2 regions of the Psychrobacter sp. NPDC078501 genome follow, and region 1 is predicted to be linked to the other one. Evidence: predicted binding sites of a transcription regulator. Region 1 holds the regulator's gene; the other holds the start of a gene.

Evidence for each region. The regulator PhoB, encoded in region 1, activates phosphate uptake and scavenging genes when phosphate is short. The targets are predictions, from matches to a motif close to TGTCATNAANCTGTCATAA.
Region 2: the regulator PhoB is predicted to act here: its motif matches at 4,993-5,011, upstream of pstS (phosphate ABC transporter substrate-binding protein PstS).

What each region holds. Positions count from the first base shown of each region.
Region 1 covers NZ_JBJDOS010000008.1:35,904-42,744, reverse strand. Annotated here, with positions in the region: gene fadA (acetyl-CoA C-acyltransferase FadA) at 1-599, shown strand, start outside; gene ACI2IW_RS11845 (isochorismatase family protein) at 884-1,459, shown strand; gene ACI2IW_RS11840 (HD family hydrolase) at 1,700-2,329, shown strand; gene asd (archaetidylserine decarboxylase) at 2,423-3,259, opposite strand; gene dtd (D-aminoacyl-tRNA deacylase) at 3,534-3,986, shown strand; gene phoB (phosphate regulon transcriptional regulator PhoB) at 4,099-4,803, shown strand; gene phoR (phosphate regulon sensor histidine kinase PhoR) at 4,862-5,953, shown strand; gene ACI2IW_RS11815 (M23 family metallopeptidase) at 6,061-6,651, opposite strand.
Region 2 covers NZ_JBJDOS010000003.1:394,182-401,022, forward strand. Annotated here, with positions in the region: gene phoU (phosphate signaling complex protein PhoU) at 1-495, opposite strand, end outside; gene pstB (phosphate ABC transporter ATP-binding protein PstB) at 615-1,451, opposite strand; gene pstA (phosphate ABC transporter permease PstA) at 1,624-2,529, opposite strand; gene pstC (phosphate ABC transporter permease subunit PstC) at 2,591-3,544, opposite strand; gene pstS (phosphate ABC transporter substrate-binding protein PstS) at 3,754-4,920, opposite strand; TPP riboswitch at 5,213-5,357, shown strand; gene thiC (phosphomethylpyrimidine synthase ThiC) at 5,605-6,841, shown strand, end outside.

The DNA.
Region 1 (6,841 bases):
AAATCATCGGTATCGAAGGTCATGATGCTGCTGGTCGTCTGCAACTATGTACGGTTGATGAAGTGATTCGTCCAGATGCAACGATGGAGCAAATGCAAAAGCTACGTCCAGCGTTTGATCCAAAAGGCGGTACAGTAACAGCGGCAACCTCATCTGCATTATCTGACGGTGCGTCAGCGATGCTAGTAATGAGCGCACAAAAAGCCAAAGATCTAGGTCTAAAGCCACGTGCCCGTATCCGTAGTATGGCTGTTGCTGGTTGTGATGCTGCTATCATGGGTTATGGTCCTGTACCTGCTACACAAAAAGCATTGAAGCGTGCTGGCATGAGCATCGATGACATGCAAACCATCGAGCTAAACGAAGCATTTGCTGCTCAAGGTCTATCAGTATTAAAAGGTCTAAACCTATCTGATAAGCAAGACATCGTTAACATCAACGGTGGTGCCATTGCTCTAGGTCATCCACTAGGATGTTCAGGTGCTCGTATCACAGTGACATTGCTAAACGCGATGGAGCAGTCAGATACTGAAATCGGTCTAGCGACAATGTGTATTGGTCTTGGCCAAGGTATCGCTACTATTATTGAGCGTGTTTAATCTTATTTATATAAACAAGATTATTTGAACACTCAATAAGTAGCTACTCGCTAATAAAAAACCTCTAGTCATAACGGCTGGAGGTTTTTTTATGTTCAAATTAATAGTTAGCCAGTTAGTAAATCATAGAGTCGAAAAACACAGTATTACGGCGATTAAAAATTATCTCCATTGACGCATTCACGAAACTATGACTAAATAAGAGAAAGATGAACCATGGCACTGTTTATGATAATTCTAAAATAGTTTTTAGTTGCAACTGTCAGCCGTACAAGGAGTGTACTATGTCTACTATGATTAATGATCGCACTTATCGAATCGCTCGTGAGAATACCCAAGCAATGATTGTTGATGTGCAAGAGCGCTTAACGCCGCATATCTACGATCACGAAAATATCGTCAAAAAAACCGTTACCTTGATCAAAGGGTTGCAAGCGCTCAATATTCCAGTCATGCTCAATGAACAATATAAAAAAGGATTGGGCGATACCTTACCAGAGCTGCGCGCCGTACTCGAAGGAGACAATGCCAAGAGCTTTGAAAAGGTTACCTTTAGTGCCTGCGACAACAATGATTCATGGCACCATTTAGCGCAGCAAAACCGTAGTACCGTATTGCTTTTTGGTGCTGAAGCTCATGTTTGTATTATGCAGACAGCACTAGATTTATTGGACAATGGTATGCAGCCTGTCATTATTGGGGATGCGGTGGGTTCTCGTTTTCCTTATGATAAAAAGCAAGCAATTCGCCGTATTCGCCGTGCGGGCGGTGTAATTAGCACTGTCGAATCAATCTTATTTGAACTGTGCCGTAGCAGCGAAGATCCTGCATTTAAAACCATTATTAATTTGATCAAGTAGGTGGTTAAGGTTTAGGTGCTTAAAGACTTGGATAAATAGGGACTCAATTTAACCATTTATCTTCTAATTTATAATAGATAGCGCTTGGTAAAATAAGCGCTATTTTTTTGATAACTATGATAGTCTTTTGACCATTGCTAGATATCAAACTAACTATAATACCTTGAGCAATGAAACTTAAAATCGCTAGAACTTATCAACATTGAAAACCAATAACTAGAGAAAACCAGAGAAAAAATAATGTCGCAAGCCAGCTCTATATCACTCACTCATTCCGAATCTACTTCACATATCGACATTGACGATGTCACTCATTTCTTGTTGGAGTTAGATGCGCTCAAACGCGTGAACCGCCGCAGCTATGTGACACAGACCACTCGTAAAGAAAACTCTGCCGAACATTCTTGGCATTTAGCGATGGCCTGTTGGTCAATTGCTGAATTATTTGCGTTAGATGTCAATCATGAAAAGTTGCTGAAGATGGCACTGGTTCATGATTTGGGTGAGATTGATGCGGGCGATACTTTTTTGTATGCTGATACGCGTACTGATGCACACGTCGAAGAGCGTGCAGGCATTGCTAGATTGCAACGTGAGCGAGGCAATGGCATTAGTGATTTGGGTGAGGTTTGGGAAGCGCAAGAAACAGGAAGTAGCAAAGAGAGCCAGTTACTCAGAGTGGTCGATCGCTTATTGCCGTTTTTACTCAATCTAAATACCAACGGTAAAACGTGGATTGAGCTTGGTGTTACGCGCTCGCAGGTGGCGGGGGCTCATGCATTTATCAAAGACAGCTTTCCTCCTATTCATGATTGGCTCTCACGTAATATTGCATATGCAACTCAGCAAGGCTGGCTGATTGACGCGTAAATCTACACATATAGCAGGTATGAAAAAGCCCAATTAAGCATGATGATTTACGCTTAACTGGGCTGATATTTTCAGTACTCTTATACAGGCGTGCTATTGAGCGTTTACCATTCCTAGCAATTGACCCATTTGCACGACGCTGTTGGCTTGCATACTATCTAGCCAGTCAGCCTTTGCTGCTTTTGGTAATACTACGATAGCCGTTGAGCCCAAATAAAAGCGTCCAAGCTCTTCGCCTGCTGCAAACTGCATATCGTGATCCGCTTCCTGTATATCATCCGTGCGGGTAATTTTGCCTGTCGCGACGGTTTCAATACCAGCGACGATCATAGCACCAACCATCACGACAGCTGCTTTGCCGTACTTGGTATCAAACATACAGACCAGACGCTCATTACGCGCAAACAAGTCTGGCACGTTAGCCGCCGTAGTATTGTTGACCGAAAACAGGGTGCCAGGTACATAGCGAGTCTTGGTTAATGTGCCAGTAAATGGCATATGTACACGATGATAATTACTAGGTGCTAAGTAGATAGTCGCAAAACTGCCATCAGCGAAATAACCGCCATCTTCACTATCAGCAAGCAGTTGGCCGATATCATAGTGACGCCCTTTGGCTTGTAGTAGTTTATGGTCTTCGATTTGTCCTAGCTGAGAGATAATACCGTCTGCAGGACTCACGATACCGTTTGGCGTGGCGTCGATAGTACGAGCGTCTTCTTTTAACTCACGGGTAAAAAAGTCATTAAAACTCTCATAGGCGTTGAGGCTTTGGCGTTCGTACTCATCTAAGCTGATATTATAAGCTTTGGCAAAGCTACGAATAAAGGTGCGTTTGACATAGGGATGTCTACTGGCGGCCAAACGTCCAGCGACTTTACTGAGCTTTTGCTGTGGCACAAGCTGTTGTAAGGTGGTAAATACATTCATAATAAGGCTACCAAAATAAGGTGTAATGTAATAGGGGCGTGTTGGAAATTCGACCATGGCACTGACAGTGGCTAAAATTGCGCCATACTACGTTGTAAATCTAGATAAGGCATGAGCATTATCGTCGTTTTACGCCTTGTCTGGAACAGCTTTAGCGATCCGCAGTGCCTATTTGTGAATATCAAACACGCCCTAATAATAGTTAAGTTAATGACGGTATTTTATCATGGACAGCATATTATTGTATGGCCATAATCTGTTAAGGAATTAGTAAATGAAAGCACTCATACAACGGGTGAAGCACGCTAGTGTGGTCGTCGATCAGCAGTGTATTGGCGAGATTGAACATGGGGTGTTGGCATATATTGGCTTAGGGCATGAAGACGATTTCGCCGCTGCCCAGCGTATGATTGACAAAATATTGACCTATCGCATTTTTGAAAATGACGATGATCCGGCCAAATTTGGTAAACTGGATAAAAACGTTCAGCAGGTTGCTGGTGGGCTATTATTAGTTTCACAATTTACCTTGATGGCAAAAACAGACAAAGGTCGCCGACCAGACTTTGGTGGTGCGATGGCACCAGCTGCGGCACAAGCATTATTTGAACAACTGGTCGACTATGCCAAAACTAAGCACCCGAACGTGGCAACTGGTCAGTTTGGTGCTGATATGCAAGTGTCGAGCGTCAATGATGGGCCGCTCAATTTTTTACTAGAAATCTGATTTTAGAGTGTCATCAAGCTGTCATAATTAATCCGTTTAATAGGTAGAGACTGGTGAGTATATATCGCCTTTTTACATGCTAGATTTTGTCCTCTAACACCGAGAATGTCCTATGTATAATGAGCAAATTTTGATTGTTGAAGATGAGCCTGCGATTCGTGAAATGGTTGTCATGACGCTAGAGATGGCTGGGTTTGATAGCTTACAAGCGGCTGACGTATCAGAGGCGCATCAGCAGGTGGTCGATCATAGACCATCACTGATACTGTTAGACTGGATGTTGCCGGGTGACAAGAGCGGTGTGGATTTTTGTCGCATGCTAAAAAATGATGAGCTGCTCTCTGAAATACCAGTCATTATGCTAACGGCAAAAAGTGAAGAGGACAGTAAGGTGCATGGTCTTGATGCAGGTGCAGATGATTATATGACCAAGCCTTTTTCGACTCGTGAATTGATCTCCAGAATCAAAGCCGTACTACGCCGCAGTAGTGCTATGAGTAGCGATAAACCTATCGAAATTGGACAGTTAAGTCTAGATACTAAGAGTCAGCGCGTGACAGCTGCAGGTAAAATCGTTGATGTTGGGCCCACAGAGTATCGCCTATTAGCATTTTTTATGAGTCACCCTGAGCGCGCCTATACACGAACGCAGCTGCTCGATCAGGTATGGGGCGGCAATGTATATATCGAAGACCGAACCATCGATGTGCATATCAAACGTCTACGTAAATTACTGCGACCTTATGACTGTGATACATTGATACAGACGGTACGTGGAACAGGCTACCGTTTTTCTAGCCTGATTGAGCCAAGTTAATCTTGTACAAATAATGCCGCAGCGATATAAAGGCCGCGGATAGTGGTAAGGATAAAAAATGGACAAGATAGCGCCAGCACAACGTGAGCAATCAGCTCTACTAGAGCAAATATCTACTCAAAGTACAGCAGAGCAACTCAAAAAAATCGGCAGTGCACTACGAGCCCTGCGCGATGCAGTGATTTTGCTCAACAACAATGATGGTCTAGAATGGTGGAATCAGGCGGCACAAGACTTATTGCTGCTACAGCCAGAAGATAAAGGTCAGAACATTTTTGACTTTATTACTGTACCTGAGTTCCGCCAGTACTATGAAGGTACAACGATACCTAACGATGGCGTCCATATAGAATCATGGCGAGATCCTAGTCGCTACTTAAAGTGCGAATTGACCCCTTTTGGCGATGAAAAATTGCTGTTTGTATATGACGTGACTCGCCTGCGGCACTTAGAGCAAATGCGTCAGGATTTTGTGGCGAATGTCTCGCATGAGCTTAGAACACCGTTAACTGTGATGATGGGCTATCTGGAAAATTTCTCCGATCAGCCAGATATGCCGCCGCAATGGCGTCGCGGTTTTGAGCTGATGACGCAGCAAACAGCCCGTATGAACAGAATCGTGAACGACTTACTGCTACTCTCTAAGATTGAAATCGAAGAGTCACACGAGCTGCATTATATAGATATGACTAAGCTACTGACCAATATCTATGACGATGCACAGGCCTACAACCAAGCGTACAAACATATCATTCATTTGCATATAGATACGTATGATGGGCTGTATGGGTCAGAGATGTACTTGAATAGTGCGCTATCCAATCTAGTAATCAATGCGATCAAATATACGCCAAAGGGTGGCAATATCACTATCAGTTGGACAAGGACGTCTGATGGCTGCCGTTTCGCGGTCGAAGATGATGGGATCGGTATTGCGTCAGAGCATATCGCCCGTTTGACAGAGCGTTTCTATCGTATCGACAAAGGTCGTAGCCGTGCAACAGGTGGTACAGGATTGGGGTTAGCGATTGTAAAACACGTACTGCACCAACACGAAGCGCAATTGCAAATCGATTCAGTAGAAGGGGAAGGGTCGACATTTAGTGTGGTATTCCCTTCAAATTATGTCAGATCTGTCACAGCCAATTAATACAATTTCTGGCTTATATTAGCGTTGTTTTTTCGGCTTAAGTTTTTTGATTAATCTAAACCTATCATTATTTCAAATTAGGTTAACGACATACTTTTCTGTATTCGTTAATCCTTTTGCAAAAGCGGATAAGGATTGACCGCACTGCCATTAATATAGATACCATAATGTACGTGTGTCGGTGTCCCTTTTGCATTACCGCTATCACCCACATAACCTATTACATCGCCCTGATTGACCCAGTCATTGGGAGAGATGTCAGCATAGTCTTCTAGATGAGCATAGTAATGTCCTGCACCACCAGGCCCTACCACCACGACCACGCGCCCACCCAATGTGTTTTCACCAACCTTGCTTACCACACCTTGCGTAGTCGACTGCACGGGAGTATTGCGCGGTGCAAAGATATCGATGCCTTCGTGGGAGCGGCCTTGGCTACGTGCCGCGCCCCAAGTGTCTGTCAGGTCTCGTTCTGGTAGTGGATTGGGCAAGCTGTTTTCGGTCGGCAGCTCTTGTTGCAATAGACTTAATTGTTGCCATTTGGCAACCACAAATGACTGCGTCTGTTGGCTAATACTGGGTAGTAGCTTATCGAAGACAAATAACAGTGCTAGCAATACGACAGCCTTAATCAATAGGCTTATTAGACGACTGAAAAAAGAAGGTCTGGGAGGTTGGTTATTTCCATCTGCTAGCATTGATGTCTCATATATATTTTATGTCATTTGAGTTTTTATTATAAAAGCTTCGTCTGATAACGTATGTATCGCATTGTTATCTATCGTTTTTACCCCCATAGATATTCTTATGGTTAAGGATGTAGACAGCAAATACAGTTTTATCTACTTAACATTTCTGCTGAGCATAGACAGTTGCTACTGATGGTTA
Region 2 (6,841 bases), on a different contig from region 1:
TTCGGTATTGACCGCGCTGTCATTACGCATCACTTCAAACGCTTGCTCCGCATTCGACTGACTAAAAGCTTCTAGCGAGTTGTTTAGCATCAGACGAACTTGATTGCTCAGATGCTGAACTTCAGCGTAACCGTATGCTGATTTACCTTCTGCCGCAATTTTACTGGCCATTCGCGCAATTTTTACCGCTTCATCGCCGATACGTTCCAAATCAACCACACCTTTACTGATCGACATGACTAAGCGCAAATCACTGGCTGCTGGCTGGCGCTTGGCGACCAATAATAAAATGTGTTCGTCGAGTTCGACCTCCATTCGATTGATATCGAAGTCCATATCGATGACTTCTTGCGCCAGCGTTTCGTCTTTATCGATCAGAGCGTGAATGGCTTTGGCCACTTGGTTAGCCGCGCTATCACCCATATATAAAAATAAACGGATGGCTTCATCAAGATCTTGGTCAAAACTTTTGGAGATATGCTTATCACTTTGCATGAGAGGTATTCCCTAGAATCTATATTTTAATAGCGCGGTGTGCCTGTGAAGTTAGAAAGTCGGCTTATGACATGCAAATCAGCTTTGTCTGCTTGTACCGATTTCAATCTCAATCAATGTTAGCCATAACGACCTGTAATATAGTCTTCTGTCGCGGTTTGGGTAGGTTTGGTGAATATCTGATCGGTCTCACCCATCTCAATCATATCGCCTAGATACATATAGACGGTATAATCAGATACGCGTGCTGCTTGCTGCATATTGTGAGTGACGATAGCGATGGTATAGTCGTTTTTCAGATCTTCGATCAAATCTTCGATAGCACCCGTCGAAATAGGATCCAGGGCTGATGTAGGTTCATCAAGCAACAGCACTTCAGGCTTGGTCGCCACACTACGTGCGATACACAGACGCTGCTGCTGGCCACCTGATAACGACAGTCCTGATGCTTTTAGCTTGTCTTTCACTTCTGGCCATAGCGCTGATTTTTTCAGTGCCCACTCGACGCGATGATCTAGCTCGTCTTTACTTAATTTTTCATATAGTCGTACGCCAAAGGCGACATTGTCATAGATTGACATCGGGAACGGCGTTGGCTTCTGAAAAACCATACCAACTTGTGCACGCAGTAAGTTCACATCTATGTCTTTACCCAAGATGTTTTTGCCATCTAGGTTGATGTTGCCCTCTGCACGCATACCTGGATATAGATCGTACATGCGGTTAAAGGTACGTAGTAGCGTAGACTTGCCACAACCTGAAGGACCAATAAAAGCGGTCACTTTTTTATCCGCGATATCGATATTGATGTTTTTTAATGCCTGAAAATCATCGTAATAGAAGTTTAGATCTCGAACTTCCATTTTTGCAGCAGGCATGTTCTTGGGAATATCTTGAATCGTTTGTTTATTAAAATCAGCAGTGTTTGGTTGCTGAGCTTGGGCGCTAGTAGACATGGGTCTATTTAATAGGCTGCCTGTTGCCGTATTAAAGTTGTCAGCAGTCGTGTTCGTACGGACGTTGCTTAGGACATCATTCATAATATTTCAACCTAGCTCAATTAATTTCATATAAGTTTAAGTAATTGCTTAGCGTGTAGCGTACTACAGTCTGGTCTGCTCTCAGCCCTTATTTAGGCTGACCTCTACCACCGATAAATCTTGCCAAAATATTCAACACTAGGACAGACGCAGTAATAAGTAGTGCTGCCGCCCAAGCCAATGTATGCCAGTTGTCATAAGGACTCATCGCAAACTGGTAAATGGTATTGGGTAAGTTAGCAATAGGCTGACCCATATCTGTACTGAAGTATTGATTGTTAAGTGCGGTAAATAGTAACGGTGCTGTCTCACCAGTGATTCGAGCAAAAGCCAATAGCACACCTGTGGTCAGTCCCGCGCGCGCAGCTTTCACAGTGACCTGAGTGACCAGCTTCCATTTAGGGGTACCTAGCGCATAGGCCGCTTCGCGTAGACTATTAGGTACCAGATTCAGCATGTTTTCTGTCGTACGCACGACCACCGGAATAACAATCAATGCCAATGCCAACGCGCCTGCCCAACCAGAGAAACTTTGACCTTTTACCATCAGTGCATAGATAAATAGACCGATGACAATTGAGGGCGCTGACAATAGAATATCATTTAAAAAGCGAGTGACCTTGCCAAGCATACTGCCTTTAGAAAACTCAGATAAATAAATACCTGTCATAAGACCAATAGGTGCACCGATAAACAAGCCTGAAAACGCTAACATGACCGAACCAACGATAGCATTGCGTAAACCGCCTGCACTCATCGGTGGCGGCGTATCGGCGGTAAAGATTGGTAGCTGCACCATGCCTTGGAAGCCTTCAACAAACAAAGTCACCAAAATCCATGACAACCAAAACAGGCCAAAAACCATTGCTGACATGGCAAAGCCTAGACCTAACTTGTTGGTCAAACGACGCTTGTTATAAAGGCTTTGATTGTAGCGGGTAGCGCCGTTTGGCTTAGTAGGTAGTGGTGCATTGATCGCATTGTTAGCAGGCATAATATTTATTTCCCATATCTTTTATCAATATCTATCAAGGTTCAATAAATCGGTAACAGACTTATCGGTTACCTGCTTTGTGATCCATGCGCATGAGCATCAGTTTTGCTAAAGACAGGACAATGAAGGTGATGACAAATAAGATTAAGCCTAGATGTAGTAAAGACGCAAGATGTAGCTCACTAGACGCTTCAGCAAACTCATTGGCCAAGGCCGAGGTAATCGTCACGCCAGAAGTGAATAGGCTTGGACTGATATTAAACGCATTACCAATCAAAAAGGTAACTGCCATCGTCTCACCCAATGCTCGACCAAGACCCAAAATCACACCACCAACGACACCAGCTTTAGTATAAGGCAGGATAATTTTGAACATGACTTCCCAAGTCGTCGCGCCCATACCATATGCTGACTCTTTCAGTAAGTCTGGTACAACAGAAAAGACATCACGCATGGTGGCAGCGATGAACGGTATGATCATAATGGCAAGTACTAGGGAGGCGGTAAACATACCCAGTCCCATAGGCGCACCTACAAACAGTTTACCGATAATAGGCAAAGGGCCGACGTGCTCAATGAACCATGGCTGAATGTGATCACCAAAAAATGGCGCAAATACGAACAATCCCCACATACCATAAATGATAGATGGGATACCAGCCAACAACTCAATGGCGATACCAAGTGGTTTTTTGAGGAACTTAGGGCACATCTCGGTTAAAAATATCGCAATACCGAAACTGACTGGAACCGCGATAACAATGGCGATAAATGAAGTGACTAAGGTGCCGTAAATAGGCGCTAATGCACCGTATTCATTGGCGACTGTATCCCAGTTATTGCTGGTATAAAATCCCAAACCAAACTCTTGAATACTCGGCCATGCTCCAACAATTAGAGACACCAAAATACCCCCTAAAGATAGGAGGACGAGTATGGCAAACGCTTTAGTAGAATTCACAAATAAAGCGTCGTAACGTTTTTGTTTAGCCAGTTGGGACCTTAAGTCTGTCATAAGTGTCTCAGCATTGAATGGAATGAGTCGAAATATTAAAAAGATGTATATCAGGTCTTAACACAACAAACTTAAATGGTATGAGTAACTATATCTATCGAGATGTATTCATCAAATTTGCTGTGTTAAAACCCCTCAAACAACTACCGGAGAATAGTTATTCGAGAGGATAACTTGTCAGTTGCTAGATCGTATTTAGCAGAAACAAATTACTGAGCTGGCTTGTAGACAGGCTGTCCATCGCTACCTTTTACTTCGTTCCACTTCTCTTTGAACAAGGCCACTGCCGTGTCAGAGAATGGTACGTAGTCTAGTTCCATGGCGCTGTCATCACCTTGGGTATAAGCCCAGTCAAAGAAGTTCAACACGCCAGCGACTTGCTGAGGATTTTCTGGTTGCTTATGTACCAAGATAAAGGTCGCAGCAGCGATAGGCCATGCTTGGTCAGTTTCAGAGTTAGTGATGACTTTATAAAAGCCTTCTTGTTGTGACCAATCGATATCACCTGCTGCAGCAAACGTCTCAGCAGATGGCTGTACGATGTTACCAGCTGCGTTTTTCAGCGCAGTATGTGACATCTTATTTTGCTTAGCATAAGCATACTCAACATAACCGATAGAGTTTTTCATGCGGTTTACGTAGCTTGAAACGCCTTCGTTACCTTTACCACCTGCACCAGTAGCAGAGGTCGGCCACTTGACAGTTTTATCAACGCCAACGGTGTCTTTCCAGTCTGGTGAAACCTTGGCAAGATAGTCAGTAAAGTTAAACGTCGTACCTGAACCGTCTGAGCGGAATACTGTTGTGATTGCGGCATCTGGTAAGGTCAAATCTGGGTTCATCGCCTTAATCGCAGGGTCATTCCAGTTACTGATTTTACCCAAATAGATATCAGCCAACGTTGTGCCGTCTAGCTTCAGTGCACCAGGCTCAACACCGTCGATGTTGACGATTGGTACAACACCACCGATGACTGTTGGGAACTGAATCAAACCTGCTTCATCTAACTCTTCAGGCGTCATCGGTGCATCAGAAGCACCAAAGTCTACTGTTTTTGACTGGATTTGTTTGATACCACCAGATGAGCCAATCGACTGATAGTTGACTTGGCCGCCGGTCGCAGCATTGTAGTCATATGACCATTTCGCATAGATAGGCTGCGGGAACGACGCACCTGCACCTGTGATATTCATAGCGATATTTTCAGCAGATTTAAAATCTGACGTAGCAGAAGATGCTGTCTGAGAGGTTGTTTCAGCTGTTGTCACAGCGCTACTGCTAGTATCAGCAGTTGGCTCCGCCGTATCTGTTGACTTATTACACGCCGTAAGCATTAATGTACAACTGACGGCCACTGCTAATAACGAATAACGCATGTAGGACTCCTGAAGTTTAACAACGGTATAAAAAAGCATTGCTTGTGATATGCGTGTTATCTTGCCAAATCTTTATGACAGTTTAATGACAACTTCTAGAATCCTTCATTCGCTTTACATAATATTTGAATAATTTGTCTACAACTTAGTAATACTAAGCATGCTCATCTATCAACATTCAAAAAATTATTCACGTAGATATTGAATAGTATGTGTGACACAGAATATCTGTATCCAAATACTATTAGCCGTTGGTACAGAATTTTGTTAGTATGAAGGCTGATTTACAACACTGACAGACTCGGGGTGCGGTGTATTTTTGGCTCACTTTATTAAACTTGCTTTATTAAAGTAGTCGCCTTGATACATTCGCTGAGAGATCACCCGCCGAACCTGATGCGGTTAGTACCGACGCAGGGAAGTCTTAAGCACTTTGTTATTTATGACAAAGGGCGCGTAGAAATACATTTTTATCGTCACTACTGTCTTAATATGCGTGATGCATAGCCAGATAAGAAGAGAGGATATAAAGCTGCGTCCAATATTTGATGACCACCATGCGCGACGATATTTTTGGTCGAAGTTGTGGGTTCATGATATAAACTTGTCTAGATGATGGATGCCTACCCCCGCAGATACTGGCGGTGTTGATTTTATTCAAAAACCAACACGCTAGGACAGCATATGACTACTGCAGACACCACCTCAATTGCACCGAAAGCCCAAACGCATAACCCAGCCGACAACTCAACGCTTGCTTCAAATGCTGCTGACACGACTAACGTCAAAGCAGATAAAAAAGCAGATGCGTTAAAAACCCCTGCTCACCGTGCCGCAAGCGATGCCCGTTTCGAAGAAGATGCGCGCGATTTGCACCGTATCTTACCTGCTTCACGAAAAGTCTATATCGAAGGCTCAAGACCTGACATCCAAGTACCGATGCGTGAAATCAGCTTGGCTGATACGCCTGTTGGTGGCACTGGAGATAAAGACGGTGAGCATAATCCACCGTTTTATGTGTATGACACCTCAGGTGTATATACCGATCCTAATGTCGATATCGACCTCACACGTGGATTGCCAAAACTGCGTGAGAACTGGATCGCAGAACGCGGTGATACCGAGCAATTAAGCGGCCTATCTAGCTCATACGGACAAGCGCGTGCCCGCGATATCAGCACTGCCAATCTTAGATTTGCTCATATTGATAAACCGCGTTGCGCCAAAGCAGGACAGAACGTCACGCAAATGTACTATGCGCGCCGTGGCATCATCACTCCTGAAATGGAATATATCGCCATACGCGAAACGCAAAAGCAGCATGAACTGACCGATATGCGTCAACACGATGGCGAAAGCTTCGGTGCCAATACTCCTCAAATCATTACCCCTGAGTTTGTTCGTGATGAAGTGGCGGCTGGACGCGCAATTATCCCAAACAACATCAACCACCCTGAATCTGAGCCAATGATCATCGGGCGCAATTTCTTGGTGAAAATCAATGCCAATATCGGTAACTCAGCGTTAGGTTCATCTATCGATGAAGAAGTATCCAAAATGACGTGGGCAACACGTTGGGGTGCGGATACTATTATGGATTTATCAACGGGTAATCACATCCATGAAACCCGTGAATGGCTAATCCGTAACTCTCCTGTGCCGATTGGTACGGTACCGATTTATCAAGCATTAGAAAAAGTCGATGGCGTCGCAGAAGACCTAACATGGGAGATATTCCGTGATACGTTGATTGAGCAAGCAGAGCAAGGCGTCGATTACTTTACTATTCACGCCGGCGTACTATTACGCTATGTACCGCTCACCGCAAAACGTCTGACAGGTATCGTCTCACGCGGCGGCTCTATTATGGCGCAGTGGTGTCTAGCCCATCACAAAGAAAGCTTTTTATACACGCATTTTG